DNA from 3 places in the Pseudomonas sp. GW821-FHT02C04 genome. Region 2 is predicted to be linked to each of the others. Evidence: riboswitches for the same ligand, from Rfam matches in the RefSeq annotation. Region 2 holds a riboswitch; each other region holds the start of a gene.
What was found. A riboswitch is a leader RNA that binds a small molecule or an ion and turns the genes downstream of it on or off. The one in region 2 is predicted to bind cobalamin.
Positions count from the first base shown of each region.

Region 1: linked by a shared signal. The riboswitch ahead of AC07VV_RS02650 (TonB-dependent receptor plug domain-containing protein) and the one ahead of cobO (cob(I)yrinic acid a,c-diamide adenosyltransferase) in region 2 are both predicted to bind cobalamin.
Region 3: linked by a shared signal. The riboswitch ahead of AC07VV_RS05655 (CbtB domain-containing protein) and the one ahead of cobO (cob(I)yrinic acid a,c-diamide adenosyltransferase) in region 2 are both predicted to bind cobalamin.

Region 1 is NZ_JBWKVT010000001.1:594,935-605,536, reverse strand. Features, by position in the region: gene AC07VV_RS02685 (LysR family transcriptional regulator) at 1-765, shown strand, start outside; gene AC07VV_RS02680 (DUF2790 domain-containing protein) at 811-1,068, opposite strand; gene AC07VV_RS02675 (sulfite exporter TauE/SafE family protein) at 1,308-2,066, shown strand; gene AC07VV_RS02670 (pirin family protein) at 2,091-2,990, opposite strand; gene AC07VV_RS02665 (DoxX family protein) at 3,079-3,519, opposite strand; gene AC07VV_RS02660 (LysR family transcriptional regulator) at 3,691-4,593, shown strand; gene AC07VV_RS02655 (NAD(P)/FAD-dependent oxidoreductase) at 4,617-5,690, shown strand; cobalamin riboswitch at 5,765-5,970, shown strand; gene AC07VV_RS02650 (TonB-dependent receptor plug domain-containing protein) at 6,063-8,000, shown strand; gene AC07VV_RS02645 ((2Fe-2S) ferredoxin domain-containing protein) at 8,000-8,359, shown strand; gene AC07VV_RS02640 (ABC transporter substrate-binding protein) at 8,356-9,267, shown strand; gene AC07VV_RS02635 (DUF2059 domain-containing protein) at 9,380-9,853, shown strand; gene AC07VV_RS02630 (hypothetical protein) at 9,964-10,158, shown strand; gene AC07VV_RS02625 (low molecular weight protein tyrosine phosphatase family protein) at 10,155-10,481, shown strand.
Region 2 is NZ_JBWKVT010000003.1:34,069-44,670, forward strand. Features, by position in the region: gene bluB (5,6-dimethylbenzimidazole synthase) at 1-375, opposite strand, end outside; gene AC07VV_RS12075 (cobyrinic acid a,c-diamide synthase CobB) at 372-1,667, opposite strand; gene cobO (cob(I)yrinic acid a,c-diamide adenosyltransferase) at 1,664-2,275, opposite strand; cobalamin riboswitch at 2,357-2,582, opposite strand; gene AC07VV_RS12085 (hypothetical protein) at 2,749-3,333, shown strand; gene AC07VV_RS12090 (PQQ-dependent sugar dehydrogenase) at 3,400-4,713, shown strand; gene AC07VV_RS12095 (C40 family peptidase) at 4,784-5,320, opposite strand; gene AC07VV_RS12100 (C40 family peptidase) at 5,539-6,156, opposite strand; gene hda (DnaA regulatory inactivator Hda) at 6,371-7,075, opposite strand; gene AC07VV_RS12110 (AI-2E family transporter) at 7,295-8,368, opposite strand; gene AC07VV_RS12115 (DUF2066 domain-containing protein) at 8,404-9,459, opposite strand; gene purM (phosphoribosylformylglycinamidine cyclo-ligase) at 9,835-10,602, shown strand, end outside.
Region 3 is NZ_JBWKVT010000001.1:1,235,919-1,246,520, reverse strand. Features, by position in the region: gene AC07VV_RS05680 (acyltransferase family protein) at 1-555, shown strand, start outside; gene nfuA (Fe-S biogenesis protein NfuA) at 646-1,230, shown strand; gene cobM (precorrin-4 C(11)-methyltransferase) at 1,278-2,024, opposite strand; gene AC07VV_RS05665 (cobalamin biosynthesis protein) at 2,116-2,529, opposite strand; gene AC07VV_RS05660 (CbtA family protein) at 2,526-3,227, opposite strand; gene AC07VV_RS05655 (CbtB domain-containing protein) at 3,239-3,436, opposite strand; cobalamin riboswitch at 3,559-3,780, opposite strand; cobalamin riboswitch at 4,525-4,734, shown strand; gene cobW (cobalamin biosynthesis protein CobW) at 4,834-5,907, shown strand; gene cobN (cobaltochelatase subunit CobN) at 5,911-9,684, shown strand; gene AC07VV_RS05640 (magnesium chelatase ATPase subunit I) at 9,687-10,602, shown strand, end outside.

The DNA.
Region 1 (10,602 bases), on a different contig from region 2:
CTGACTGAAGCCGGTGTGCGCTATCTGGAACGCTGCGAAAAAATCCTCGATGACGTGCGCGAGGCCGACGAAGAAGCCGGCACCGCCCAGACCCTGCCCGTCGGCCGCTTGAAGATTCACACCATGTCGGCCATCGGCAACCACTATGTGATCGATGCGATTGCCCGCTACCGCGAGATTCACCCCACGGTGATGTTCGACCTGAGCCTGACCAACCGCGTGCCGGATCTGCTCGAAGAAGGCTTCGACATGTCCATCGTACTGGCCCGCGATCTGCCGGATTCCGGCTTCGTCGCCCAGCGCCTGGGCATCACCTACAGCATCCTCTGCGCCTCGCCCGCATACGTGGCAAAACGCGGTCTGCCCAAGACGCCCGGCGAACTCTGCGAACACGAGTGCCTGCGGATCGTCAACACGGTGATGCCGGTGGAGAACTGGACATTCGAAGGCCCGCAAGGCATGGAAACCATCACCATTCCCTTGTCGCCGTTCCATATCAACACGGCGGATGGAATGACCATCGCGATCAAGAAAGGCATGGGTATAGGCATTCAACCGATTGCATCGGCCGTGGACGGCTTGAGGGCGGGAACCCTGGTGCGGGTGTTGCCGGAATACCGGCTGGAGGAGTTGAACCTGTTCGCGATCTATCCGTCGCGCAAGTTCGTCGATGCGAAGATCAAGACCTGGGTGGAGTTTTTGAAACAGTCGATTCCGCAGCTGCTCGCATCGGATGAAGAAGTCGTCGGAGCAAAAAGGGTTTAAGCACCGCAGACATGGAGTGTCGACCCTCCATCATCTGCACCGGGCTCAACTCGAGCAGCCAGTCCCCATCACTTGATACTGCAGAACGTGTTGCTCACCGTACGAATCTTCGTAGGTCATCTGAACCGGCGTCGGCGCGCATTCATTGGCCGGTTCGGTGATGGAGATGACGTGTGCGATGTCCAGTTTGGTCGCAGAGTTATAGGTCTCGACCGGGGTGTTCACTGTGCCTGCGTTATCGGCGTAAGCGTGTGCACCGAAGCTGCCCAACATTAAAACCAGCGCGATTTTCTTCATGTTCATGATATTCACCGTCTCGTTGAGGACCGTGTTTGTTCACGGGTTGGAGACGATGCTAAGGGTTGAGACGGTGCTGAAAAATCGGAAGGTTGGACAAACACTGTTGCTGGAATTTGTATGAATACGTGGTGCGAGCGTTTAGTACTGGCCCACAGAATAACCTCAAAACTGTAACTGTTCACCGCGCAGCTCGTGCGCGAAATTATGGCCATTTCCCGCCCTCAATGAAGTGAGCGCAAATCTTGGAACTGACCCTCACCACCCTCCTCGTCACCTTCGCCGGCGTGTTCCTGATCTGCTTCATGAAAGGCGCATTTGGGGGAGGCTTCGCGATTGTCGGGATTCCGCTGCTGTCCCTGGTAATGGACCCGATCACCGCTGGCGGACTGTTGGCTCCGCTGTTTGTCGCCATGGACTTGTTCAGCCTGCGCTACTGGAAGCCGTCGACCTGGTCGAAACCGGACCTGCGCCTGCTGGTGCCGGGGCTGGTCGTCGGTATCGGTATTGGCTATTTGCTTTTTCGGGTACTTGACCATCGCGCCATCGCCATTGTGATGGCGGCGGTCACCCTGTTGTTTGTCGGTTTGTGGTTCAAGGCGGGCGGAGAAGTCCGCGTGAAGCCGCGCTCATCGCCCAAAGCGGTGGCCGCCGGCCTTACATCGGGCATCACGACCATGGTCGCGCATTCCGGCGGGCCGCCACTGGCGATCTATCTGTTGCCGCTGGGCCTGAGCAAACAGATGTATGCCGGAACCACCAGCCTGTTTTTCACGGTGGGCAATCTGCTTAAAGCCGTACCCTGGCTGCTACTGGCCAAACCCAGCGGCAACGTCCTGACGCTGATGTTCGTCAGCCTGCTCGCCGTACCCAGCGGGGTCTGGCTGGGCTGGCGGCTGCACGCCAGACTGGATCAGCGCCAGATGTACCGCGCCTGTTATGGCTTGCTGGTAGTCACGGCGCTGAAACTGTTGTGGGACGGTGTCGAGGGATACATGGCCTGAGTGAACTCACAGGCCAGACCCGACTTACTTGAACACCGGCACGGCAGCCGACCCGTCCGACTGTTTGAGATACTCACGCAACCGCCCACCGATTTCCGCAATCTTCGCTTCACCCTCTCGCAAGGCTTGCGGGTTCGTGTGCACGGAGTAGTTTCCCAGCGCCAGGTCATAGGAATGTGGTTGCGCCGAGCCGATCACGAACACCGTGCCTTCGCGCATGGCCTTTAGCGTCACGGCTCCGTTGCCAGGTTCGAAGACCGCCATTTCACCCGCGCTGACCAGATCGGGCGCCGCCAGCAATCCACGGCTGACACTCAGCCATAACAACTCGTGACCTTCGGGTGGGGTGTACGTCCAGGATTCCCCGGCGCCCAGCGTGACCAACAAGTAATTCATTCCCGCAGGTGCCCGAACCGGGCTCTGGACACCTTGGTGCAAGCCGAGAATCACCCGCGCCGGCCCCACTTCAGGCATAGCGCCGGACTCAAGGTATTGGCTATCGACACTGGCGTTTTCCAGCTCTGGAGGCAGCGCCACCCACAGTTGAAAGCCCTGAACCCGCTCCGAAGTACCCACCGACATTTCCTTGCCGTGCCAGACACCGCCGCCCGCCCGCATCCACTCGACACCACCGTAATCGATCATGCCCTTGCCCGACTCGGCGTCCTCAAACCGCAGGTTGCCCTCGGTAATCACCGTCACGGTGGCGATCCCCGAATGCGGGTGCATGGGCATGTGGTGAATGAACGAAGCCTCGCCTTCAAACAGATCGAGGAACACAAACGGCTTGATCAGTTGGCCCAGATCCGAAGGGCTCATCAGTCGCACGATCGCGCCATGCCCACTGCCGCTGGTGCGATAACGGATTGCTCGGAGGGTATGGGTCTCACGGGTATAGCCAGAAAGTTGCTGCTGAACGGTCATGATGATTACTCGGTTCTGTCGCGGGATGCTGCCAACAAAAAAAAGCTGAAGCGCGGTGAAGGAACCTGTCCTTCACCGCGCTCGGGTCTCAACCGCGACGAGCGTCGAGGCTGAAGCGGCCGGCACCGAAGGCCACGACCTGCAACAGGCCACCGGCCATGGCGATATTCTTGAAGAAGTGGATGAACTGGTTCTGGTCAGCCAGTGCACTGTGGAAGGCCAGTGCGGTGAACACGCTGAACGCAGCCAGCACAGCGGCGACGGTGCGGGTGCGGTATCCGGCGATCAACGCCAGGCCACCACCGACTTCAACGATGATCGCCACTGCCAGCGCCACTTGTGGAAGCGGCAGGCCCACCGAGCCGATGTAGCCGATCATCATGGCCGGAGCGGCCAGTTTGGAAAAACCGGAGAGGATGAATATCACGCTGAGCAATACGCGGCCGATCAAGGCAGCCGAAGCTTGTTTGGTGTCGGAAGCGTTCTGTTCAGAAGCCTGTGTTTGAGCGATGTTTGCAGAAGTAGCCATGGGAGTATTTCCTTCAATGGGGTCCGGTTCGACTTGAACCGTCCGGATGAAGAAATGTTGCGCCTCGGCAGCTCATCTGAATAGCCGACTAATTTAGATCATTACGTTCGATAAAATAGGTAAGCTGCATATTCCACGGTAACGCGCCCATGGCGACTCAAGGACACAGGCATGATCTCCGATCCAGGCACACCGACACTCGATCAACTGCGCGTATTCCTGACTGTCGTCGAAGTCGGCAGTTTTGCAGCCGCTGCGCGCAAGCTTCACCGGGCGACGTCGGTGATCAGCTACTCGATCGCCAACCTTGAGATGCAATTGGGCGTCACCTTGTTCGATCGCGAAACCACCCGCAAACCTCAACTCACCGACGCCGGCCGCACCGTGCTGGCCGAAGCCCGGACCATCGCCAACGGTGTGCACGGCTTGCGGGCCAAGGTCAAAGGCCTGTTGCAGGGGCTGGAAGCCGAAGTGCATGTGGTGCTCGACGTGATGCTGCCTGCCGAGCGCGTGGTGGATGCGCTGAAATCCTTTCGGGAAGAATTCCCCACCGTCGCCTTGCACCTGCACATGGAAGCACTCGGCGCCGTGACCGAACGGGTGATCAATCGCGGCGCGGTGGTCGGCGTCAGCGGGCCGATGAACGACGGCATCAACGGCATCGAAAGAATAGGCATCGGCAGCGTCGAGCTGATTCCGGTGGCGGCGCCGAATCATCCGCTGGCCTCAGGCGAAACCAACGTTCCGGGTGCCGGGCGCGAGCACACGCAACTGGTGCTGTCCGACCGCTCGCGACTGACCCAGGACAAGGAGTTCGCCGTGCTGAGCAACCGCACCTGGCGCCTGGCGGACCTGGGCGCCAAACACATGTTGCTGCGCGAGGGCATCGGCTGGGGGAACATGCCGAAGCCGATGATTCAGGAGGATCTGGACAGCGGCCGACTGGTACAACTGAATTTGTCGGAGTACGCCAGCGGGCAATACACCTTCGACGCCATCTATCGCACCGATGTGCCACCGGGGCCGGCGGCGCGGTGGTTGATCGAGCGCTTCATGCAACAGGTCACCGCGTAGCCAGATAAAAAATGGAGATTGAAATGGCAACAAGGACTGTCAAACGTGTCGTGGTCGTAGGTGCCGGCATCGTCGGCGCCTCTGTCGCGTATCACCTGGCCTGCAAGGGCGCGGAGGTGACCGTGGTCGAAGCTGGAGATATCGCAAGCGGCGTGACCGGGCGCTCGTTTGCATGGATCAACACCTCGCACAACGGGCCTGATCCTGTCGCGCAAATTCGTGGGGCGGCCATTCAGGAATACCGTCGACTCGAAGCACAGTTGCCCGGACTGGAGATTCGATGGACCGGTTCCCTTTCATACGGCGCGGGGTCGGAAACCGAGTCGCCAGCCGCCAATCCCCGCCCCTCCACAACGCGGTTGTCTCGTCAGCAAATTCTCGAACTTGAGCCCAATCTCAGGCATCCCCCGCAGAGCGCTTTTTACGATACCGAAGCCGGTGCGCTGGACGCCGTACAAGTCACCCACGCGTTGATTGCAGGTGCCCGGACACTTGGCGCAAAAGTGCTTACGCAAACCCGGGTGCTCGGTTTCACTACCCGCAATGCCAAGGTGACAGGCATCAAAACCGCAAAGGGCATCATCGACAGCGACGTGGTTGTATTGGCCGCCGGGACCGGTATCACGCAGCTGACGCAGGTTCTGAACCTGTCCCTTCCAATCGCGGCCTCTCCCGCCATTTTCATCCGCTACCGGATGCAACCCGATCGGGTGAACACGCTGATTTCCAGTCCTGAAATGGAAGTGAGACAAGGCTCGGAGGGGACGTTGCTGGCGGCGGAGGATTATCTGGACGACGCCCAGGAAAACCGCCCTGAAGCGATAGCGCTACGAACCGCAGCCGCCATCCGGGACGAATTGAGCGGGATCATTTCCATCGAACCGGAATCGTCCTGTGTCGGGCTCAGACCCATTGCTGCGGACGGCATACCCGTGATCGGCTATCTCCCCGGAGCCAATCACATCTACGTCTGCACGATGCATCCCGGCGTGACGTTGGCGGCAATTGTGGGTCGTCTGGCCAGTGAAGAAATTATCGAAGGAGAGGACTTCTCCGCGTTGAGCGCGTGCCGTCCCGGTCGATTTTTTCAGACGTGAGAACACTGGCGGTTGTCGAGAAATCAGCAACGGCAATCCGCAGCCCATGTTGACGAGCGGTCATCCGAATGTTCAGATGCCGCCCTGTTTCAGGTGTCCCATGCCGCCGTGCATGGGGTGAAACGGGAAACCGGTACGTTCCTTTCGAACAAGTCCGGTGCTGCCCCCGCAACGGTAGGCGCGTGATGCTTTCGACACACCACTGTGGCCAGACGGCCATGGGAAGGTGAAGGCGTCCATACGCGCGAGCCCGGAGACCGGCCTGAAATTCTGTTTGGCAAAATCCTGCGGTGGGCGGGCATGGGCCGGTGTCGGCGTGTGCGCGATGCCTTCTCCTGCATGCTCTTCTGCGAAGATCCTTTCGAGAAGACAATGATTCGACCTTTCAACACTCCGGCTCCATCCCTGTTGCTCGGCTGTCTGTTCAGCCCCCTGTTGCTGGCGGACGACGCGCCGCTCGAACTCACTCAGCAAATCGTGTCCGCGCCGTCCGTGGAGTCCACGACCGTGGCCGACATGGCACAGTTCGGCAGCAAGGTCGAGATCGTCACCCGCGAGCAGATCGAGCGCGCCGGCCCCAGCGCCGATGTCAGCCGCGTGATGCAGATGTTCATTCCCGGCCTGTACGTCGCGCCGAAAAACGGCCCGTTCGACTACGGCACCTATTCCCTGCTGGGCGGGCGCAACGATGACACGCTGATCCTGCTCGACGGCGTGCGTCTGAACAATCGCCTGTACGGCGGCCTGTATCTGGACACCCTGCCGGCCAACGCCATCGAACGCATCGAAGTGCTCAAAGGTGGGCAGAGCCTGCTGTTCGGCACGCAGGCCGTGTCCGGCGTGATCAACATCGTGACTCGCAGCCCGCAGAGCCGCAAAGCCTCCGGCGAAGTGAACATGGGCGTGGATACCTTCGGCGGCACCACCGAGGATGCGCGAGTCGAGAACATCTTCACCAACGGTTTCGGCGACCTGGGCTTGCTGGCCTACGTCAGTCATAACGTTTCGGATGGCTATCAGCCGTTTCGCAATCGCGACATCAAGAACGACAGCAACAAGAAGCGCGCCTACGAAGTCACCACCTTCGGCGGCAAGGCGATTCAGTCCTTTGGCGACGATGCGCGGATGGAATTGTTCTACCAATACGCCGACGCCAACCTCGACTTCGCCCGGCCGGTCGACAACCACAAGACCACCAACGACCGCGTCCAGCAGATCGCCACGGCGACCTTCGAACAGCCCCTCAACGAGCGCCTGAGCTATTTCGTCAAAGGCCACATCAACGACTGGGACACCCGCTACACGCGCATCAACAACACCGCCAATGGCGGCACCAGAACCATCAATCACAACGACTACTGGGGCTTCACCGACTGGGGTGTGCAGGCCGAAGGCAAGGCTGAATTGCCCGGCGGCCATGTGCTGGTGTTCGGTACAGACAACCAATGGTTCAAGGGCCAGGACGATGTGCTGATCATCGACAATGACAAGGCTGAAGCCCACGCGCTGTACACCCAGTTGCGCCCGCAGATCGACGCCCTGCCCGACTGGCACCCGAGCATCGGTATTCGTCACGAAGCCATGGGCGGCGGCGACAGTGCCACGGTCGGCATGCTCACTTCGCTGTATGACCTCAATGAACACTGGGCACTGCGCGGCCAGTACGGCACGGCCTACAAACTGCCGAACGCCGAGCAACTATTCGTCAACGAACCGGGCGACGAGTTGGGCAACCGCAACCTGAAACCAGAGAAAAGTCGCAACGCCGAACTCGGCCTCGACTACAAAGGCTTGCTGCTCGATCGCGAGTTCAGCGCCAGCGTCACCCTGTTCAAACGCAAGATCGACGACCTGATTACCCTCGACGACATCCAGTGGGTCAACGGCCAGGGACAGATCCAGATGCGCGGTTTCGAGGCGGACGCCAAACTGGCGCTCAACGAGCAATGGAGCCTGCAGGCGGACATGACCCGCAACCTCACCGAATCGCGCGCAGGCGTCACGCTCAACGACGTTCCGAGCTTCTTCGCCCGATCACGCGTCGGTTATGAGTCGGTTGACCGGATGTGGGGCGCCGGGGGTGCAATCCGCTACATTCGCGATGTGATCAGCTCGAAACAGGTCGAGTACGGCCATTACGCCGTGGTGGACGCCGATGCTTATCGCTACCTGGACGGCGCGCACCAGCACCGACTGAGCCTGCTGGTGGAAAACCTGTTCGACCGCGATTACGTCACCAGCCGTTCGAACAACGTCGACAACCTCGGACGGCCGTTCACCTCCGAAGTGCGCTACACGTACCGTTTCTGATGGCTGAAATCAAAACCATCGACGGCGTCGACACGCACCCGGACTGGTCGCATGTTCCCGCCCATGCCCGCCACGTCTTCCTCTGCACCGGCCCGCGCTGCACCCAGCGCGGCGCCTTGCAGATATGGAAAACCCTGCGTCGACACTTGCTGGCGCATGACCGCATCGAGACACCGGGCGGGGTTTTGCTGACCCGCACGCACTGTCAGTTCCCGTGCAACCTGGGGCCGGTCATGACGGTGTATCCGGAGACCTGCTGGTATGGCGTACGCAGCCACGCGGATGCGCAGCGGCTGGTCGAAGTGCACCTGGTGGGCGGCGAAGTGGTCGAGGATCTGTTGATCAAGGAGCGCTCGTGAGAACGCTGTGTTTTCTGGCGGGCGCCCTGCTCTGCGCTTCTCCGGTTCTGGCAGATGACTACCGCAATTGTGGCGAGACCTGGCACCTGCCGGCAACGCCACCGTCACGGATTGTCGCTCTAAATCAGCATGCGGCCGATCTTGTGTTGGCGTTGGGCGCGGGCCCGACGCTGGCAGGCGTTGCCTATCTGGATGACACCGGTACGCCTCAGACCGAATATTTCGGCGTGCCAGTGATCTCCCCCCGCTATCCGTCGAGCGAAGTGCTGTACGCGCAGAAACCGGATCTCGTGGTCGGCGGCTTCGCCACGGCGTTTGGCAACGGCGTGACGTCACGCAGCGGGCTGGGGCGCAACGGCGTGGCTTCGTATTTGCTGGAATCGGCCTGCAACGGACATTCACTGGATTACTTCGAACACATCCGCAACGACCTCTCGACCCTCGGCGCCTTGCTGCACCGACAACAGCGCGCTCGGGAACTGAGCGATGCGATGGATGCCGATCTGGAAAAGGCCAAGGCTTTAACCCGCCCGGGCAGGCCGCTGTCAGTGTTCTATCTCGACAGCGAGGTCAACGGTCTCGACAGTGAAGGCCGGCGCGGTTTCGTCACCACACTGCTGGCAGCAGCCGGGGCTCGAAACCTGTTCGCCGACATCAATCAATACCGGGTGACCGTCAGCCGCGAAACCCTGCTCACCAGTGACCCGGACGTGGTCCTGCTGGCCGACGCGCAATGGTCGCCGGCCAGTCGCAAGCGTCAGTTGCTGATGCAGGATCCGGTGCTGTCGACCTTGCGGGCCGTACGCCAGAACCGGATGATCGATATTCCCTTCACGCATCTGTTGCCGACGGTGGGCAGTGGTCGGGTGGCGTCGGAGTTGGCAGAACGGCTCAGGGCCTTACCTTGAACATCACCGCGAGAAATCTCTGAAGACCCGATAGAATCCCGGGCCACTGGCCCCTGGCATCTGAATCATGCCACCCAATCCATACCTGCAGATTGATCAAGGAAAGACGCTCATGGGTTTGAGAACAATATCGTTCGCTGTGTTACTTGCCGTGGTTCTGACTGCTTGCGGTGGCAGCAAGGACAAAGCGCGGGAACTGGTCGAATCCACTCGCTACGACGACTTCGAGTCCCGCCTGAACGTGTTGTTGGAATTCTTCAACTCACACTACTGGGCACTGCCGACCGACACCATTCGCGAAGTCGTGACAAAAAACCTGGATAGGGAAGCGACCAAAAACCAGATCATTGATGTCTACGCCGACCATTTCAACGAAGAAGAACTCGAAGTGATGATTCGTGCCAACAACAAGAGTCTCGAGGAAACCGAAAGCATTCTTTCCAGCACCAAGGAAGGTCGCGCACTGTTAGACAGAGTGGTGGAAGTTCAGGCCGTGGTTGATCAGGTCATGGACGATGCAGCAAAAGCCCAAACGACCGCAATCGTCGAGGCGCTGGATAAGCTGAATGAGCCTTATGTGAACTAGATTCGTATAAAAAGGGGATCGTACAGCTTTCGGTACTCCCGATTCACGCTTACCATACGGCCAACTCGTATTACCGCGGCTGCTGAACCCGGTATTCACGAGGACAGACCATGAACAGAACCCGCGCCTGGAGACGTACCCAGGCCCGTAAACACGGCAGTGATAAAGCGGTTCGTCCGCCAACTTTCAAGCCGGAAAAGAACTGGAAGTTGATGTACATCCGATCCACCAAACTGGTCAGGGCTCGCCAACTCGGCATGAGCTATCCCATTCGCTCCACCCGCCAATTGTTGGATCAAGAGTGACGAACCTACTGTTCATTTGCAGTCGTAACCAATGGCGCAGCCCGACAGCGGAAGCAGTCTGGCGCCGTCGTCCCGGCTTCAATGTCCGTTCAGCGGGCACCAGTCCCAATGCACGCAAAACCGTCGGCCCAGCGGATATTCGCTGGGCCGATTTCATTTTTGTGATGGAAACCAAACACCTGAATCGTCTGCGGGCCGAATACGCCCGGTTGCTGGAGCACAAGCGGATTCACTCGCTGGATATTCCGGATGACTATCACTACATGGATCCTGAGCTGGTGGAACGGCTTGAAGAAACGGTAAAACCCTACTTCGCTGACTGACCTCTCTGTCGCCAGGCAATGAAACAAATGAAACGGAATTCCCTTCATGTTTGAACGGGGTTATCTCATAGTCGAGTAGAACGTCTGGGCGAACGTTCCGTTTGCTCACTTTGATCAAGGA
Region 2 (10,602 bases):
CAGCGTGCGACGGCCGAAAATGTGTCGCTCGCGATCGTCCATCAAGGCTGCGACCAACACTTCGGCACAGTCATTGATGCCTTCGACCTTGAGCTTCATGAACTCGTCGCTGCGCTCGCCGAGGGCTTCGGCGGTGCGTACGCGCTCTTCTTCAACAAGGTTCTGGATCTGGCCACGCAGCGCGCGGTCGCTGATGCGGATGAAGCGCCACGGCTGCATCAGGCCGACGCTCGGTGCCTGATGTGCGGCTTCAAGCAATCGGCGAAGCAATTCAGGCTCGACCGTGCCGCCGCTGAAGTGGCGCATGTCGCGACGTTCGGCGATGGCGCGATAGACCGCTTCGCGCTCGGTTTCAGTGAAGGCGTTGTCGGTCATGGTACCAACAGTGTGGCAATCGCCGACGGATTCGACGGGAAGTAAAAATGCACGTACGAGGCAGTCATCCGCCCTTCCCGATACACCGCTTCGGCGCCACGCCCGCCATTGGGGCTGTGGCCGCGGGCGATGGGGGTCAGTTCGGTGGTGGTCAGGGAATGGTGATAAGTGTGGCCGCGCAGCAAGCCTTCCGGCAGTTCGACGGATTGCAGGGCCAGCGCTGCCAGACGCTTCTGCATCACCGCATCACCCTTGAGCAAACCGACCAGTCCGGCGCGGGTGCCTTCGACATCGGTCAACGAATCGAGCAAATACAACATGCCACCACATTCGGCGAGCAACGGTTTGCCGGCGGCGTGATGCGCGCGGATCGCGTCGAGCATGGAGGCGTTCTGCGACAAGGCAACGTGATGCAATTCCGGATAACCGCCGGGCAGGTACAAGCTGTCGGCCTCGGGCAATTGCGTATCGCGGATCGGCGAGAAGAAGCTCAACTCCGCGCCCATCGCCCGCAACAGATCAAGACTGGCGCCATAGGTGAAGGCAAACGCCTCGTCCCGGGCGACGGCAATTCGCACGCCTTCGAGCAGTCTTTCGGTCTTCACGATTTCAGGCGCGGCGAATTCGACGGCCGGTGGCAGCGCTACCTCGCAGGTGCTGGCCAGCGCTTCGGCGGCGGCGTCGAGGCGCACGTCGAGATCATTGAGTTCGCTGGCCTGCACCAGACCGAGATGGCGGCTTGGCAGTTCGATCCCGGTTTCCCGGGACAACGCGCCGTACCAGCGCAGGCCTTCGGTGAGACTGCCTTCCAGCAATTGCGCATGGCGTACCGTGCCGACGCGGTTGGCCAGCACGCCGGCAAACGGCAGGTCCGGCTGATAGCGCGCCAGACCCAGGGCCAGCGCACCAAACGTCTGAGCCATGGCCGTGCCATCGATCACGCCGAGTACCGGCACGCCGAAATGCCGCGCCAGATCGGCGCTCGACGGCGTGCCGTCGAACAAGCCCATCACGCCTTCGATCAGGATCAGATCGGCTTCAGCGGCGGCTTCCCACAGCAGTCGACGACTTTCCTGCTCGCCGACCATCCACATATCCAGTTGATAGACCGGCGCACCGCTGGCGCGCTCTAGGATCATCGGGTCAAGAAAGTCCGGGCCGCACTTGAACACGCGGACCTTGCGCCCCTGATTGCGGTGCAGACGGGCCAGCGCGGCGGTGACGGTGGTCTTGCCCTGGCCGGAGGCCGGCGCGGCGATCAGTACCGCCGGGCAGTGACGTGGTTGATTCAAAGTTCGACGCCTTTCTGCGCTTTGATACCGGCCTGGAAGGCGTGTTTGATCATGCCCATTTCGGTGACGGTGTCGCCCATCTCGATCATTTCCGGCTTGGCAGCGCGGCCGGTGACGATCACATGCTGCATCGGCGGACGGGCCTGCAGATCGCTGAGCACCTGATCCAGATCGAGGTAACCGTGCTTGAGGGCGATGTTCAGCTCATCGAGCACCACCAGGCCGATCGACGGATCACGCAGCAGCTCACGGGAGACTTCCCAGGCAGCCTCGGCAGCGGCGATGTCGCGCTGGCGGTCCTGGGTTTCCCAGGTGAAACCTTCGCCCATCACATGAAAACGTACCTGCTCGGGGAAGCGGCGGAAGAACAGCTCCTCCCCGGTGCTGTTGCGGCCCTTGATGAACTGCACCACGCCGCACTGCATGCCGTGGCCCATGGCGCGGGCGAGCATGCCGAACGCCGAGCTGCTTTTGCCTTTGCCATTGCCGGTCAGCACCAGCACCAGGCCGCATTCGTCTGGCGAATTGGCGATGCGCTCGTCGATCACGGCTTTTTTGCGCTGCATGCGCGCCAGATGGCGCTCGTCGCGTTCGGGGGAATCAGTCATGGGGGAGCTCTCCGTTGAGGCTGGATAACGGCGGGCAGGCACAAGAATAGAAGGCAACAAGCCTGGCATCGCCCACCGTGATGCCGCTGGATGGATCAGGCCGGTCTCCGGGCTCATGAGCGGCCTTGGCCTGGCTGCGCGCCTTCCCGCTTTGCAGCAGTGGCATCGGACGCAGCTTTTACTCATTTACCGTTGCGGGGGCAGCGCCGGGATCGTGAGGATTCTTCGCTTGAAGACCCGCCTCACCGGCTTCCCTGTTTCACTCTGTCGACAGCGGTCACAGAGCACCTGAAACAAGCCGCGAAGGTTAGAGGGTTGGGGGGGGAGCGTCAAATGAAGAGGCCCCCTGAAAGCGAATAACTGCCGTCGATCAATTATCTGACGCCAATCTTGTGCCACACTGTCAGCAGTGATATCAAAGAGCCATGTTTTTTGACTGCAGAGAGCACATCACAATAACAAGGGAGAGCACCATGCAAGGCATGATCATCAGCAATCCGCGGCTGGAATTCCTGCGCCCGGTGCTGGAACGCTGGTTTGACTGTATCGACCGCTACAACGCCGTGCGCGGCGACAACGACACGCCGTACTGGCATGACGAAAAAGCCAACCTCGGCCTATTGTCCGCCGCCGCGTGGATGGCCGAACTGGTCACCCTGCGCGATACCGCCACCCGCAAGCAGAACGAGGAAGGCGAACGCAACGCCCGCGCCGACCTGTTCCTGGCCGGCGCCGAAGATCGCGCGTACATCCAGGCGACGCAACGCTGGCCGCGCGTCAACAGCCTGAATCTGACCCAGGCCCTGGCCGATATCACCAGCGACGCCAAGCGCATCAGCTACGCCAGCGATCTCAAGCTCGGCTGCCTGTTCGTCGCCCCACAGAAAGCCCAGCACAGCGCCAGCCCCGAGGAACTGCAGGACATGGTCGACGACCTGCAAAAGGAACACACCTGCGCCGTCGCCTGGTATTTCCCCTACGCCTATCGCAAATTGCGCAGCGAGGCCGGCAACTACCACCCCGGCATTGCCGTGCTGTTCAAGGAAGCTCGCGGCTGAGGGGTGGAACCATCGGGCTCGCGCACTTCTCTATGATTAGGAATGCATTCATAGGGAAGATCAGTAATGCGCAAGCCCCACCTCGTTTTCGTCATCGCACTCGCCGGAGGGCTCACCGCCTGTGGTGAATCCTCCAGCCTGCAAGTCTCGGACGGCACCGGCCCGTCCCCCAAACTGCCCGAGCCGAACAAGACCCTGATCCCGACGGTGAACATCGCCCCGGCGATCGGCTGGCCGGCCGGCGCAAAACCGACGCCAGCGACGGGCACTCAAGTGGCGGCGTTTGCCGAGAATCTCGATCACCCGCGCTGGCTCTACGTACTGCCCAACGGCGATGTCCTGGTGGCAGAAACCAATGCCCCGCCAAAACCGGACGACGGCAAAGGCATACGTGGCTGGGTGATGAAAAAAGTCATGGGTCGCGCCGGCGCCGGGGTTCCCAGCCCGAATCGCATCACCCTGTTGCGCGACGCTGATCACGATGGCGTGGCCGAAACCCGCACGGTATTTCTACAAAATCTGAATTCTCCGTTCGGTATGACCCTGGTCGGCAACGATCTGTACGTCGCCGACACCGACCGTTTGCTGCGTTTTCACTACGAACCCGGCGCAACCGAGATCAAGAACCAGCCGATCAAGGTCGTGGATCTGCCGGGTGGCCCGCTCAACCATCACTGGACCAAGAACGTCATCGCCAGCAAGGACGGCAGCAAGCTGTACGTCACCGTCGGCTCGAACAGTAACGTCGGCGAGAACGGCCTGGATCAGGAAGAAGGTCGGGCGGCAATCTGGGAAGTGGACCGCGCGACCGGCGACCATCGGATTTTCGCCTCGGGCATTCGCAATCCCAACGGTCTGGCCTGGGAACCCAAAAGCGGCGCGCTGTGGACAGCGGTGAACGAACGGGACGAGATCGGCAGCGACCTGGTGCCGGACTTCATCACCTCGGTCAAGGACGGCGGCTTCTATGGCTGGCCGTTCAGCTATTACGGCCAGCATGTCGATGTGCGCGTCGAACCGCAGAACCCGGAGATGGTGGCCAAGGCCATCGCTCCGGACTACGCCGTCGGACCTCACACTGCCTCACTGGGGCTGACGTTCGCCGAGGGCAACGCGCTGCCAGCGCAATTCAAGGAAGGTGCATTCATCGGCCAGCACGGCTCGTGGAATCGCAAGCCGCACAGTGGCTACAAGGTGATCTTCGTCCCGTTTGCTGCCGGCAAGCCGAGCGGAACGCCGGTGGATGTGCTGACTGGCTTCCTCGATAAAGATGAAAACGCCTTGGGTCGCCCGGTCGGCGTGGTGATCGACCCGCAAGGTGGGTTGCTGGTGGCAGATGATGTGGGGAACAAGGTATGGCGAGTGTCAGCGGCCAAGTAGCCCGACCCTGAAACAAAAAAAACCTGTGGGAGCCAATGTGCTCCCACAGGTTTTTTATTGTTTCGGATGACTACGGGTTATGCGCCAGATGCTCCGGCTGCAGAACACGCTTGGCACTCAGGTAGGCCTTCTGCCAATACGCCTTCGACAGGCTGTCCAGCTTCACCGTGCCACCGGTGGCCGGTGCGTGAACGAAGCGCCCTTCCCCGACGTAAATCCCCGCATGGCTGACCTGAGAGCCGCCATTGGTGGCGAAGAAGATCAGGTCGCCGGTCTGCAACCCTTCCTTGCCGACATTCGGCGCCTGCATGACGATCAACTCGCGCGTCGAACGCGGCAGGCTGATGCCGGCGGCATCGCGGTAGACAAAACCGATCAGGCCACTGCAATCAAAGCCCGAGTCCGGCGTGTTGCCGCCCCAGCGATAAGGCGTGCCCACCAGCCCGAGCGCGCGGAACAGCACGTCTTCGGCAGCAGGAGAAAAGGCCTGGGAGGATCCGAACACAATCGGCGCGCGAACCACGGGGGCTGGCGGCGGAGTGCGACTGGCGCAAGCGCTGAGCAGCGCTGCGAAGAACATCAGGGCGAGGCGGGCCGGCATCGTCATAAGCAGAACATCCTGATCTGGCTGCGGCTTTTACTGCCGATTCGACAGAAAACAAAACCGCCTGCGTTGGGACGCAGGCGGTTTGCCATCAATATAGATCAGGATTCTAGCGGCTACGCGGCAAACTTCAAGTAAGACTTTAACTTCACCTTGTAAAGTTTAAGTCTATTGCCCCTGAAGGACCGCTTGTCGCCACGAGCGTGGCGACCAAGGCGTGATTACTTGCGAGCGGTAACCACGGTTGGAGCGTTCGCCAAAGCGCGTTTGGCTTCGATGAAGGTCTTGCTCCAGTAGCTGTCACCCAGGCTGTCGATGCGGACACCGCCACTGCGACGACTGCTGGAGTGGATGAACTGGTTGTCGCCCAGGTAGATCCCGGCGTGGCTTACACGACCGCGACGACCATTGGTGGCGAAGAACAGCAGATCACCCGGCTCAAGGTTGCTGCGCGATACCAGCGGAGCATCCACGTTGATCATTTCGCGGGTGGAGCGCGGCAGGTTCATGCCGGCTTCTTCGCGGAACAGATAGCCGATGAAACCGCTGCAATCGAACCCGGCTTCAGAGGTACCGCCGAAACGGTAACGGGTACCGATCAGGGACATGCCGCGTTCAAGAATACTGTCTGCCAGAACCGGAAGCTGATAAGGCTTCTTGCCGTTGAAAGCGGCGAGTTCTTTCTCGGTGTCCAGCTCTTCCTGGTAAATAACGGAAGACTGGGCGGTGGCAGAATTTTTAGCCTGTTGCTGCTCTTGATTAACAGGTGAATGAGCAGCGCAACCGAACAACAGGGTGACGAGTGCGAGAGGCACGAGGGGTGCGAAGCGCTTTAGCATGGGCACGACCGTGGCTGATAGTTGTAAAGAAGCCGAGACTATGCCCGCTATCAGCCTCATTTGCAAATTCAATCGATCTTTTTGTGACTTCTCGGTTTCTCGTTTACATCTAAGCGCTTAAGCCTATTTGAATCGAGACGCGGCCTGTGCAGTGCACAGGAAAGCGGATTTTCTGGCGCCTGAAATATGCCGAAACCCGCTGAAAGCCCCGGTTTTACCAGCCCAGGGTTTCTTTCAGGAAGGGAATGGTCAGCTTGCGCTGAGCCTGCAAAGAGGCCTGATCGAGCTGCTCGAGCAGGTCAAAAAGCGCGCTCATGCTGCGGGTCCCGCGAGTCAAAATAAAATGCCCGACTTCATCGGTCAGATGCAGACCGCGACGGGATGCACGCAATTGCAGGGCACGCAATTTGTCTTCATCGGAGAGAGGACGCATCTGAAAAATCAGCGCGAGGGTCAGGCGCGATTTCAAGTCCGCCAGTTTTACCGGCAATTCACGTGGCGAGGTTGAAGCGGCGATCAACAAGCGGCGACCGCTGTCGCGCAGACGGTTGAACAGGTGAAACATCGCCTCTTCCCAGTCGGGCTTGCCGGCGATCACCTGCAAATCGTCCAGACAGACCAGTTCGTACTGTTCGAGGTTGTCGAGGATTTCGATGCCGCGATCCATCAACTCGGCCAGCGGCAGGTACACCGCCGGCTCGCCCATCTGTTCGAAACGCAGGCACGCGGCCTGCAACAGATGCGTACGCCCTACCCCGTGTTTGCCCCACAGATAGATGAGGCTTTCGGTCCAGCCGGCGTCGGCTTCGCATAGACGCTCGACATAGCCGAGTGCAGCGGCATTGGCGCCTGGGTAGTAGTTGATGAAGGTGGCGTCGTCACGCAGACGCACACCTAGGGGCAGCTGAATCGGTTTCATGCTGACTGAACAGTTCCCAAGGAACCGTTAGTGGCCTCTGTGTAAAGTGTGCGAAGTTTATACCCGTGAAGCGGAGCGCACAATGCGACAGACCCCAAGCAAAATCAAAGGTTTGCGTTAACACGCTGGTTTTATGACAGTTTCTTTGGCGCACGAGTGCCAGCATTGCCTGCATGAGACGGGCCAACCCGGCAATCCACCGGGCGGCCCTCCCTCGCTTTACAGCTTCGGATCATCCACACCGCTATAAATGTCGGAGTCCTTGTACAAGTCATGGACGTGACGCACCAGCACCATGATCACCGCTGCCACCGGCAACGCCAGCAGCACACCGGTGAAGCCGAACAGCTCACCGCCGGCCAGGATCGCAAAGATCACCGCCACCGGATGCAGGCCGATTCGATCGCCCACCAGCAATGGCGTCAGCACCATGCCCTCCAATGCCTGACCGACCATGAACACCGCCACGATCCCGATCATCGGATACAGATCACCACCGAACTGGAACAGCCCGGCAATCAACGCCGCACCGATCCCGATCACAAACCCCATATAAGGCACGATGGCCGCCAGACCGGCAATCAGGCCGATCAACAGGCCCAGCTCCAGACCGACAATCATCAGGCCCGCCGCATAGATCACGCCCAACGCCAGCATCACCAGCAACTGGCCGCGCACGAAAGCGCCAAGCACCTCGTGACATTCGCCGGCCAACGCCACTACACGCTCTTCGCGGTCACGCGGCAACAGGCTGCGGATCTTGGCCATCATCACGTCCCAGTCGCGCAGCAAGTAGAAACTCACCACCGGGATCAGCACCAGATTCGCCAACCAGCCGATCAGCGCCAGACTTGAGGCCGTGGCCTGACTCAGCACCACACCGACGATGTCGGTGGTCTGGCCCATGTGTTCGGTGATCGCCGCCTTGACCTTGTCGAATTTCCAGAAGCCCTCGGACAGCCCCAGCTTCGACTGCGCCCACGGCAGCGCCGTGTGCTGCAGCCAGTCGAGCATCTGCGGTGCCAGCTCATAAAGGCGCAGCAACTGTTTGGCGAGCATCGGCACCAGCACCAGAAGCAACGTGGTGACGATCAGGGTGAACAAGGCGAACACCGCAATCACGCCCCAGGTACGGGACAAGCCAAGTCGCTCAAGACGATCCACCAAAGGGTCGAACAGATAAGCGAGCAACAGCGCCACCAGAAACGGCGTGAGGATCGGATGCAGCAACCAGACAAACGCGCAAAGCAGGAGCACCCCACCGAGCCAGAACCAACGCCGCGTATCGGCCATGTAACACTCCATTGCTTCTATATATGAAAGAAAATCTACCAGCGAAACCGCAACGACGGCGCCGCAGGTGCCGGTGCAGGCGCAACGACAGGCGCACCACCCGGCACTGCGGGCTGCGGAGCCACCGGAGCCGGCGCCTCGGCCGGCATTTCCTGCAATTTCGCCAGCGACAACTGCGCCCGCAACTGATCGGCACTGCCGTTCACCCGATACACAATGCGATCGGCATCGACACTCTGCAGACGCACACCAAAGGGTTCGAGCATCCGCAGCAACGTCGCGTAATGCTCCAGATTCATGCCCTGCACTTCCAGAGTCTGCTGACCCGAAGCGCCCGGCTTGGCGACAAAACGAGGCGCCAGACGCTCGGCGACCGCCAGCATCACAGCATCGGCGACAGCGGCTTGATCTGCCCTTTGCACGCTGCCCGCTTCCTTTTGATCGCCCAGCCACAAATGCCATTTGGCTTGCCACTGGCCGCCTTCTTCGCGGGCATGCACGGCGAGCAAGGCATCAGCGCTATAGCGTTCCGAGGCTGCATGCAGCGGCGCGGGATCGGTGCCTTCAAGCGTCGGCGCGGTCGCGACCAGTTGCTCGCTCAGATCCGCCAGCGGCAGGCGCAACGGCAACCCTCGGTGCTGGGCGGCACGCCGCAACGGCGCGGCACTGGCCTGACCGTCACCCACCAGACTCGAGCCTTCGGCAGAATCATTCAGCCACCAGCTCAGGATCGACGGCCGGCTCGCCCCCCACAGCGCCAGCCCGGCACGGCGCAATGCCTGCTCGGTGGTGGCCGGATCGAAATCGACCTTCAACACTTCAGGCGGCCCGGCATCGAAGCCGAACTGACTGATGATCTGCTGCGGGTCCTTGCGAATCGGAGCCAGCCCGGGGTTCTGCGGCGCCTTCGGGTCGCCGGTGAGGCGCAGCACCAGCGTGTCGAGCGCGGACTGAGTGGCGCGATCACGCTCCTCCGGCGACTGGCCGTTGACCGGTTCGCGCACCTGATAAAGACCTTTGACGTTTTCGGCCTGGCTCGCCAGGCTGACCAGAGACAAGCAACCCACTAACAGCAATTTACACAAACGCATGGAGAATTCCCGTCGACAAGAGCGGCTGGAACAGGCCGCGTGAACCGGATTGAGCAAGCCTGTGACCACTGGCCGTTGCAAAACATTCACACGCTGGCGATAAGTTTTTGCACAGTCCTAACGATAGACGGTTCCTTATACAGGCACCCGTGATGTCACCCGAAGCATCAATTGCAAAATTTTTCGGCCGATATGCCCCTGCCCGTCGGCGTGAGGATGGCCGCTGCCCCTCAAGCCTGATAAAATCGCGCGCCTTCGCAGACCGGCAACAGCCGGGCACATCGATTTCGCGTGAGGCAATCGCCTCTGTCGTTTTCGGCGTTCCCGCTGGACTCGGTCGTTACCCCTGAATCCCCTCCCCTAAAGGCCTGGATCATGAGCAAGCAACCCTCCCTGAGCTACAAGGACGCCGGTGTAGACATCGACGCCGGTGAAGCATTGGTCGAACGCATCAAGAGCGTCGCCAAGCGCACTGCGCGCCCGGAAGTCATGGGCGGCCTGGGCGGTTTCGGCGCCCTCTGCGAAATCCCGGCCGGCTACAAACAGCCCGTGCTGGTTTCCGGCACCGACGGCGTCGGCACCAAGCTGCGCCTGGCGCTGAACCTGAACAAGCACGACAGCATCGGCCAGGATCTGGTCGCCATGTGCGTCAACGATCTGGTGGTCTGCGGCGCCGAACCACTGTTCTTCCTCGACTACTACGCCACCGGCAAGCTGAACGTTGACGTTGCCGCCACCGTCGTTACCGGTATCGGCGCAGGCTGCGAACTGGCTGGCTGCTCCCTGGTTGGCGGCGAAACCGCTGAAATGCCTGGGATGTACGAAGGCGAAGACTACGACCTGGCCGGCTTCTGCGTCGGCGTCGTGGAAAAAGCGGAAATCATCGACGGCTCGAAAGTCGCTACCGGTGACGCCCTGATCGCCCTGCCATCGTCCGGCCCGCACTCCAACGGCTACTCGCTGATCCGCAAGATCATCGAAGTGTCCGGTGCCGACATCGAAACCGTTCAGCTCGACGGCAAGCCGCTGACCGAACTGCTGATGGCCCCGACCCGCATCTACGTGAAGCCGCTGCTCAAGCTGATCAAAGACACCGGCGCCGTCAAAGCCATGGCCCACATCACCGGTGGCGGCCTGCTGGAC
Region 3 (10,602 bases), on a different contig from region 2:
TGGACTTTGTTGTTCCGCCTGCGCATGCGGTTATTGGTGGTCGCAGCACTGCTGTTTGCCGTGTCTCAGGCGTGGACCGGGTTTGGCTGGGTCAGTGAGTTCTACCGTTCGGATATCGTTTACGAGTTTCTGCTCGGGATTGGCATCGGCATGCTGTATCACCGTGGCTGGATCAGCCAGGGTTGCTGGCTGCCGCTGATGGCCATCGGCGCGGCGCTACTGGCGATCTATCACTTGCCACCATCGCCCCGATTACTGAACTGGGGCGTTCCGAGCGCGTTGCTGGTCATGGCGTGTATGGCGCTGGAGCGCTATGTCGAGCGCAATCAGGTGCTCAAGTTGCTGGGTGACTGTTCCTACTCGGTTTATCTGATGCACGTTCTGGTGTTGTCCGCCGGCGGGTTTCTGGCCCGGCGCTACGCAATCAACCCGTATCTGATGTTTGTCCTGTGCGCGGTGGCGATCGGCGTGGGTTCGTGGCTGAGTTACGAATGGGTGGAGAGGCGCAGTTATCAATGGCTTAGGGCGCGAATCGACGGCAAACTCGCGGATTAGGCGATTGCGAACTATTCCTACGTAAATACTGGGACTTTGTGCCGCGCGCCGATTGGCGTAAACTCCGCTTCAAGCCTGCGAGGAGTTTCCATGACCGCTATTACCATTACCGACGCCGCCCATGATTACCTGGCCGATCTGCTGTCCAAGCAGAACACCCCGGGTATCGGCATCCGCGTCTTCATCACCCAGCCTGGCACCCAGTACGCCGAAACCTGCATTGCCTATTGCAAGCCGGGCGAAGAGAAACCTGAAGACACTGCGCTGGGGCTGAAAAGCTTCACTGCCTACATCGACTCGTTCAGCGAAGCGTTCCTCGACGATGCTGTCGTCGACTACGCCACCGACCGCATGGGCGGCCAACTGACCATCAAGGCGCCGAACGCCAAAGTACCGATGGTCAACGCCGACAGCCCGGTCAATGAGCGCATCAACTATTACCTGCAGACCGAAATCAACCCGGGGCTGGCTAGCCACGGCGGTCAGGTCAGTCTGATCGATGTCGTTGAAGACGGCATTGCCGTGCTGCAGTTCGGCGGCGGTTGCCAGGGCTGCGGCCAGGCGGACGTCACCCTGAAGGAAGGTATCGAGCGCACCTTGCTCGAGCGCATTCCGGAGCTCAAGGGCGTTCGTGACGTGACCGACCACACGCAGAAAGAAAACGCCTACTACTAAGGCGTTCGCTGCGGCATAAAAAACGGCGCCCCGTGAGCGCCGTTTTTTTATGGTCGATACAAGTGCGCATGCCCCGCGCGATACAGCGACGACTCACTGAAGTGATCGCTGCCCAACACCCGCCCGACCAGAATCAGTGCCGTACGCCGAAATCCCTTGGCGGCCACCTTCGCGGCAATATCCTCCAGCGTCCCCACCACCCAGTCCTGATCCGGCCACGTCGCCCGGTGGATCACCGCGATCGGGCAGTCCGCGCCGTAATGCGGCAGCAGCTCGACGAGGATTTTCTCCAGATGATTGACCCCCAGATGAATCGCCATGGTCGCCCCGTGCTGTGCCAGATTGCCCAGTTCCTCGCCGGCGGGCATCGCGGTCTTGTCCGCATAGCGGGTCAGGATCACGCTTTGCGAGATGTCCGGCAGGGTCAGTTCTGCGCCCAGTAGCGCGGCGCATGCGGCGGTGGCAGTTACACCGGGGATGATCTCGAACGGGATATCCAGCTCGCGCAGATAACGGATTTGCTCACCGATGGCGCCATACAGGGTCGGATCACCCGAATGCACGCGCGCCACGTCCTGGCCTTTGGCGTGGGCAGTCTTGATCAGATCGATGATCTGTTCCAGATGCAGTTCGGCGCTGTTGACCACGGTTTCAGCCGAATGACCGTCCAGCACCGCCGCTGGCACCAGCGAACCTGCATAGATGATCACCGGGCAGCTGCGGATCAGCCGCTGGCCTTTGACAGTGATCAATTCCGGGTCGCCGGGGCCGGCGCCGATGAAGTAAACGGTCATCGTTGGATCCTGTGAAAGTAGGGCAGGTCGAGGCTTCAAGAGCACTTCAGATGAAGAATGCTCATGATCGAAAGCGGGGATTATCGGGAATTTACGCCGCGCCGGCCAATGCCAGGGTTGCCTGGGCGTATTTTTGTCTGGAAATCAGCAGTTTTGCCGGGGCCTGGATCAGTTGTTCGGCGAGCGCCAGCGCGGCACTTTCCGCTACGCCATAGCAACCGGTGCGTTCGAAGGCGATCTGTGAATGATGACTCAAACGTTGCTGATAACTGGCCAGTTCTTCGCTGCTGAAATACAGCAACGGCAGCGCCAGTTGGGCGGCGAGTTCCTGCAAACCGGGTTCATCGCGCTTGAGGTCGATGCTGGCGAGCGCCTTGACCTTCTCGAGGTCAATTCGATGCGCCTGCAAGGCCTGGTCAAGCAATGCGCGCAGCGTGCTGGCCGGGCAGCCGCGCTGGCAGCCCAGGCCGACCACGAAGGTCGGCGCTGCGCTGTCATCGGTCATGCGTGGTACTGACCTTCGCTTTTGCGGCGGAACAACCAGGCGCTGATCAGGCCCAGGGCCAGCCAGAACGCCACGTTGGTCAGCTGCGAAGCGATTTTGAACTGAGCTTCCAGTGCTTCCGGAGCGAGCATCGAGTGCACTTCCGGTTGCGGGGCGCCGATCACGTGCGGAACAGCGAGGATCGCCACGCCGAGGATCTTCAGCAGCCAGTTGCCACCGAACGCGATCAACGCCAGGCCGACAGCGGTCGACGCGGCAGTGCCGATCCACCACATCTGACGCGACGCCAGGTCTGCGGCAGCGGTGCCCGGCAGCTCAGGCGGCAGACCCAGTGTCGGGGCGAGCACGAAAGTCGCGTAACCCGCCAGACCCCAGAGCAGGCCTTGCGAGGTCTTGGTCGGTGCACGCAGGGTGTACAGACCGGCCAGCATCAGGGCAAAACCCACGGCCACGACCAGATTGCCGCCGGTTGTAGAAACCACGCGCTGCCAGCCGTTTTCCGGCTCCCAGGCTTCGGCATCGTGGGTGTGGGCGGCGGTGCCGGCGGCGTGTTCGTGAACGGCGGCAACCGGCTCGGCTTTCTCGAAGGTCTCTGCCTGAAGAATCAGCGGCGACACCCAGAAGCTTTGCAGCAACGTCAGGAGCAGGGCGGCCAGAAGGCCGGTGAAACCTGCGGTCTGCGCAATACGCTTGATCATGTCGTCAGGTCTCAGTGGCACGGGAACGCGGCGCTGTGGCGGGTATCGTGAGCGGCGTTGTGAACCGCTTCGATGTGCGAGAAACCGGCGAAGTAGACCAGGCTGGCACCCAGGATCGACGCGAAGATCGCAGCGGTCAGGCGTTGGCTCAGGGTGGTGGTGCTGGAGATTTTGTCCGTGTTGCTGCCGGTGCTGCTGATGATCGACATGGCGCTTCCCTCTGGAGTGTCAGCGGGTGAACGGTGCGCATGAAAACCCCTGCGAGTCGGGCACGCAGAGGTTCGAACAGCGCCCGCCCACCGCGGGTTTGTTATGTTCAGTGACGCAAGATGCGCACTGTGTGTTGCGGGCCGGTCTCCGGGCTCACGAGGGGTTGGCGTCAGGCCGACCTGCAAGCGTCACCTTCCCATGCCCTTGGGCACAGTGGATCTGACGCTTCGCTCGCTTACCGTTGCGGGGGCAGCACCGGACTGACATGGCTTTAGAGTAAAGCACATGATTCACCGGTTTCCCGTTTCACCCTGTGAAGGGCACCCGTAACAAGTTGTGTAGGAGACCATGGGTTGGGGAATTTAGTCAATTTTGTGGGCATATCCGTTTTTGTGGGCATATCCGTTGCTGCGGTTATGGCCACTTAGGGTTCCGCCCTTACGGCGGGTCACTTTTTCCAAACGCCGAAAAAGTAACCAAAAAGGCTTTACCCTGACGTTCGGCCCCTCGCTGAGGCTCGGGGTTCCTTCGCTCCGGGATTGATCCGGGGGCATCGCCTACGGTTTGCTTCGCTGCACCTCCTCTCGATGTGTTTGGCTTCGCCAAACGGTCGCTGCGCTCCCACCCCCGGATCAATCCCTCCACTCAGCCTGCCGACGGGCCTTGAGATCAAAAGCTTTACTCGAGCTAACGCTCATCGTGGTGAGTGGTGAGTGGTGAGGGGGCTCTTGATCGGGCTTTGCTCTGGCTTTGGCTTTTGATTTTTTGCCCCTTCGGCAGGCCGAGCGGAGGTGTTCATCAGGGGGTAGGCGCGCAGCGCCGTGCGGCGAAGCCGCATACATCGAGAGGAGGTGCAGCGAAGCAAACCGTAGGCGATGCCCCCTGATGGACACCGTAGCGAGGGAACACTGAGCCTCAGCGAAGTGCCGTACGCCGGGGCCAAGACTTTTTGGTTACTTTTGAGGCGTTTGTCAAAAGTGACCCGCCGTAAGGGCGGAACCCTAGGAAGCCGTTACCGCAGCAACGGATATGCTCACAAATCCAAAAATCAAAAAACAACGGCCATTGACCCATCCCAATACCCTGCGTAGCCTTGCGCTTTCGAGGTTCTTCGGCCCACGCCGAAGCTAAGAAGGGAACGCGGTCCAAGCCGCGGCTGCCCCCGCAACTGTGAACGGTGCTGTTCGCTGCCACGCCACTGCCAACTCAATCCAGAGCCAGCGGGAAGGCGCAGCGAATACCGGGCCAAGGCCCGAACACCGTCAGCCAGGAGACCTGCCTCGTCACAGATTCTCACTTTCAACCGGGCGGGGTGATCCGGTGGCGAACTCTCCAGGCACGCACCCGCGTTGCCGGTCTCGTCCCGTATGCCCGCCACCTTGCCAAAGGGCATCCGATGAAAACACTGGCCAAACTCCCCGTCACCATCGTCACCGGTTTCCTCGGCTCGGGTAAAACCACCTTGCTGCGGCACATGCTCGACAACGCTCAGGGTCGCCGCATCGCGGTGATCGTCAACGAGTTTGGCGAGCTGGGCATCGACGGTGAAATCCTCAAGCAGTGCACCATCGGCTGCACCGAAGAAGAAGCCACCGGTCGCGTCTACGAACTGGCCAACGGCTGCCTGTGCTGCACCGTTCAGGAAGAGTTCTTCCCGGTGATGCGCGAACTGGTGGCCCGTCGCGGTGACCTCGACCACATCCTCATCGAAACTTCGGGCCTGGCTCTGCCAAAACCGCTGGTGCAAGCCTTCCAGTGGCCGGAAATCCGTAGTGCCTGCACCGTTGACGCGGTGATCACCGTGGTCGACAGCCCGGCCGTGGCCGCCGGCACCTTCGCCGCGTTCCCGGATCAGGTCGATGCCCAGCGCAAGCTCGATCCGAACCTGGACCACGAATCGCCACTGCACGAGCTGTTCGCCGACCAACTGGCCAGCGCCGACCTGGTGATCCTCAACAAGGCCGACCAGACCAGCCCTGAAGACCTCGCTCGCGTGCGTCTGGAAGTCGCCGAGGAGCTGCCGCCAGCGGTGAAAATCATCGAAGCCAGCAACGGTCGCCTGCCGCTGGACGTGCTGATCGGCCTCGGTGCCGGTTCCGAAGAGCACATCGACAGCCGTCACAGCCATCACGATCACCACCACGGTGAAGGCGATGACGATCACGACGACCACGATCACGATGCTTTCGACTCAATCTCCATCGAACTGCCGCAAGCTGACGAAAGCCTGCTGCTCGACGCGCTGACGCAACTGGTGGTTCAGCACGGCATCCTACGGGTCAAAGGCTTCGCGGCGATCCCGAACAAGCCGATGCGCTTGCTGATCCAGGGCGTGGGCACGCGTTTCGACAAGCATTTCGACCGTCAATGGGGCGCCGATGAGGCACGTGTGACGCGTCTGGTGTTGATCGGCCAGGAACTGGACGCCGCCCAGCTCGAAGCGCAACTGCGCACCGCGCTCAGCGTTTAAGCCATGCACCTGCTCAGGACCCAGCCCGGCGGTTTCGTGTCGGATGACAACATTGCCGACCTTGGACAAACCCCCGCCGAGCTGGTGATCCTGTGCAGCGGCGACTCCAGCCTTGCGCTGCTCGCCGAAGCCGCGCAGCAGCTGCCCGAAGATTACCCGAGCGTGCGGCTGGCCAACCCGATGCAGGTGCAGAACCATGCGTCGGTCGACCTGTACGTCGATGAAGTGCTGCGTCACGCCAAGGTCATTCTGATCTCGCTGCACGGCGGCATCGCTTATTGGCGGTATGGCGTCGAGCGATTGGTCGAGTTGTCCGAGCGTGGTGTGCAGGTGATTCTGGTGCCGGGCGATGACCGTCCCGACCCGGAGCTCAGCGACTTGAGCACCGTGGGTGCCGAGGATCGTGACCGGCTCTGGCAGTTTCTTCGTCAGGGCGGCATGGGCAATGCGCTGGACTTCTTCCGCTGTCTGGCCAATCGCTGGCTGGCGCGGGATTACGTGTGGGGCGAGCCGCAAACGCTGCCGCGCACGGCGATTTACCACCCAAATAAAAACACCGCCGCACTGAGCGACTGGCAAGCCGATTGGCGGCCCGGTCAACCGGTGGCGGCGGTGTTGTTTTACCGCTCGCATTTGCAGGCGGCAAACACGGCGTTTATCGACGTGTTCTGCCAACGGCTGCAGGCTGCCGGACTCAATCCGCTGCCGATTGCCGTGGCCAGTTTGAAAGAGCCCGGCTGCCTGTCGGTGGTCGAGGACTGGCTGGATGAGGTCGAGGCTGGGGTGACTCTGAACACCACCGGTTTCGCCCAGTCCAGCCCGGAAGCGCCGCATCTGCGGCCATTCCGTCGCAACATTCCGGTGATCCAGGCGATCTGCGCCCAGGACAACGAGCCAGGTTGGCGTGACAGCGAGCAAGGCCTCGGCCCTCGGGATCTGGCGATGCACATCGCCTTGCCGGAGCTCGACGGCCGGATTATCAGTCGGCCGATCAGCTTCAAGGACCTGGCCTGGCGCAGTGAGCGCAGTCAGTCCGATGTCGTGTGTTATCGGGCGCAGCCTGAACGCATGGATTTCGTCGCAGAACTGGCGCGACGCTGGGTCGATCTGGCGCGGGTGCCGAACGCTGAAAAGCGCATCGCCCTGATCCTCGCCAACTACCCGACCCGTGACGGGCGCATCGGCAACGGCGTCGGTCTCGACACACCGGCCGCCGCGCTGAATATCCTGCGGGCGTTGCAGGCCGAGGGTTATCCGCTGCCGTCCGAACTGCCGGACAGCGGCACGGAACTGATCCGGCAACTGCTCGGCGGTGTCAGCAACGACCTCGACACCCTCGACCAGCGCCCGTGCCAGCAAAGTCTGGCGATGAACGACTACCTGACGATGTTCAACGCACTGCCCGAAGCCAATCGCGTGGCGGTGCTGGAACGTTGGGGTTCGCCGCAAAACGATCCGATGTGCCGTGACGGGCGGATGATGATCGCCGGCCTGCGGTTTGGCCTGACCTTTATCGGTATTCAGCCGGCGCGGGGATATCAGGTCGACCCGAGCGCGGTGTATCACGATCCGGATCTGGTGCCGCCGCACGCGTATCTCGCGTTCTATTTCTGGCTGCGCCAGACCTACGGCGCTCACTGCGTGATCCATGTCGGCAAGCACGGCAACCTCGAATGGCTGCCGGGCAAAGGCGTGGGCCTGTCGGAGAACTGCTGGCCGGACGCGCTGCTCGGGCCGCTGCCGAATATCTATCCGTTCATCGTCAACGACCCGGGCGAGGGCGCCCAGGCCAAGCGTCGCACTCAAGCCGTGATCATCGACCACTTGATGCCGCCGCTGACCCGCGCCGAAACCTACGGTCCGTTGCGCAATCTCGAATTGTTGGCCGACGAGTATTACGAAGCGCAGTTGCTCGATCCGCGCCGCGCCCGGGAATTGCAACGCGACATTCTGCAACTGGTGCGGGACACGCAGATCGATCGCGAACTGCAACTCGACGAAGCCCTCGACAGCGACGCTGACGCGGCGATCTGGCTGCCGCGTCTGGACACTTATCTGTGTGATCTGAAGGAATCGCAGATCCGCGATGGCCTGCACATCTTCGGTGAGTCACCGACCGGGCGTTTGCGCATTGATACCTTGCTGGCGCTACTGCGCATTCCTCGGGGCGACGGCAAAGGCGCTCAATCGAGTTTGTTGCGGGCGCTGGCCAAGGCGTTTCAACTGGGTTTCGATCCACTGGATTGCGCACTGGCTGATCCCTGGACCGGCCAGCGTCCAATGGAGCTGCAATCGCTGAGTGATGAAGTCTGGCGTACGGCGGGGGATACCCGAGAGCGTCTGGAGTTGTTCGCGGGGCAGTTGATCGAGCAGTCACTGGCGGGTGATGTGGCGCAGTTGGACGCTTCTGGCTGGTCGGATGTGCAGGCGATCATCAGCGCCCTGCGCGAAGTGATTGCCCCACGCCTCGACGCCTGCGGCCCGGCCGAAATGCACGGTCTGCTCGACGCTCTGAGCGGTCGCTTCGTCCCGGCCGGCCCGAGCGGCGCACCGAGTCGCGGTCGTCTCGATGTGTTGCCCACCGGGCGCAACTTCTATTCGGTGGACGTGCGCAACCTGCCGACCACCACCGCCTGGCGGATCGGTTTCCAGTCCGCAACCCTGATTCTCGAACGACACCTGCAGGATCACGGCGACCATCTACGCCAGCTCGGTTTGTCGGTCTGGGGCACGGCGACCATGCGCACCGGCGGTGACGATATCGCCCAGGCCATGGCGCTGATGGGCGTGCGTCCGGTATGGGCGACGGGTAGTCAGCGCGTCGATGATTTCGAGATTCTGCCGCTGAGCCTGCTCGACAGGCCTCGGGTCGATGTCACGCTGCGAGTCTCCGGATTTTTCCGCGATGCGTTCGCCAATCTGATTCGTCTGTTCGACGCTGCCGTGCAAGCCGTGGCAGAGCTGGACGAGCCGGACGACCTCAACCCGCTGGCCGCCAAGGTGCGCGCCGAACGCGAGGCGCTGCGGCAGTCGGGGCTGGATGAAGACGCTGCCCGTCGTCAGGCTGGCTGGCGAATATTCGGTGCCAAACCCGGTGCCTATGGCGCGGGCGTGCAGGGCGCCATTGACGGTCGCCTGTGGCAAACCCGCGAGGATCTGGCCGAGGTCTACCTGAACTGGGGCGCCTACGCCTATGGTGGTTCCGATGAAGGCACCGCCGCCCGCGAGCAATTCGTCCAGCGCCTGAGCCAGGTGCAGGCCGTGCTGCAAAACCAGGACAACCGCGAGCATGACTTGCTCGATTCCAACGACTACTACCAGTTCCAGGGCGGCATGCTCGCTGCCGTGGAAAGCCTGCGCGGCGAGGCGGCGGCCAGTTATCACGGCGATCACAGTCAGCCGGACCTGCCGAAGATCCGCACTCTGAAAGAAGAGCTGAACCGGGTGATCCGTTCCCGGGCGGCGAATCCGAAATGGATCGACGGCGTCAAACGCCACGGCTATAAAGGCGCGTTCGAACTGGCGGCCACCATCGACAACCTGTTTGCCTTCGACGCCACCACCCAACTGATCGACGATCACCAGTACGCATTGCTGGCCGACGCCTATCTGCTGGACCCGGCGACCCGCGAGTTCGTGCGCGAGCATAATCCCCACGCGCTGCGCGACATGACCGAGCGCATGCTCGAGGCGCAGCAGCGCGGGATGTGGCAGGAGCCGGGCGCGTACCGCGAAGCGCTGGAAAACCTGTTGTTGGATATAGAAGAAGAGAGCTGAACATGACCGATACCCCACATTTTCCGCTCTCTGCGGTGGTCGGCGCCGACGATCTGAAGCTGGCGCTGTATTTGACGGCCATCGATCCGAAAATCGGCGGCGTGTTGATCGAAGGCCCGCGTGGTATGGCCAAGTCGACCCTGGCTCGGGGTCTGGCGGATCTGCTGGCCAGCGGTCAGTTCGTCACCTTGCCATTGGGCGCGACTGAGGAACGGCTGGTCGGCACGCTGGATCTGGATGCGGCACTCAGTGACGGTCGTGCGCAGTTTTCTCCCGGTGTGTTGGCCAAGGCTGACGGCGGCGTGTTGTATGTCGATGAAGTGAACCTGTTGCCGGATCATCTGGTGGACCTGCTGCTCGATGTGGCCGCCAGCGGCACCAACCTGATCGAGCGCGACGGCATTTCCCATCGTCATTCGGCGAAGTTCGTGCTGATCGGCACGATGAATCCGGAAGAGGGCGAATTGCGCCCGCAACTGCTCGATCGCTTTGGTCTGAATGTCGCCCTGACTGGTCACACGGCGCCGGTTGAACGCGGGCAGATCATTCGCCGGCGACTGGATTTCGACAGCGATCCGCAGGCCTTCTGCGGGCAGTGGGAAGCCGAGCAACAAGCCCTGCGTGAGCGCTGTGAAAACGCCCGCAATGCCTTGGCGAATATTCCCCTCGATGATGAAGCGTTGGCGCAGATTACCGAGCGTTGCTTTGCGGCCGGTGTCGATGGCCTGCGTGCCGATCTGGTCTGGCTGCGTGCCGCGCGGGCCCATGCGGCGTGGCGTGGCGCCGAAGCCATCGCCGAGCAGGACATCGATGCCGTGGCTGAATTTGCACTGCGTCATCGCCGCCGCGAACAGTCTTCGACCAGTGCGCCGCCACCGGCGCAATCGCCGTCCGGCTCTCAGGCTGATCCGAGTGAAG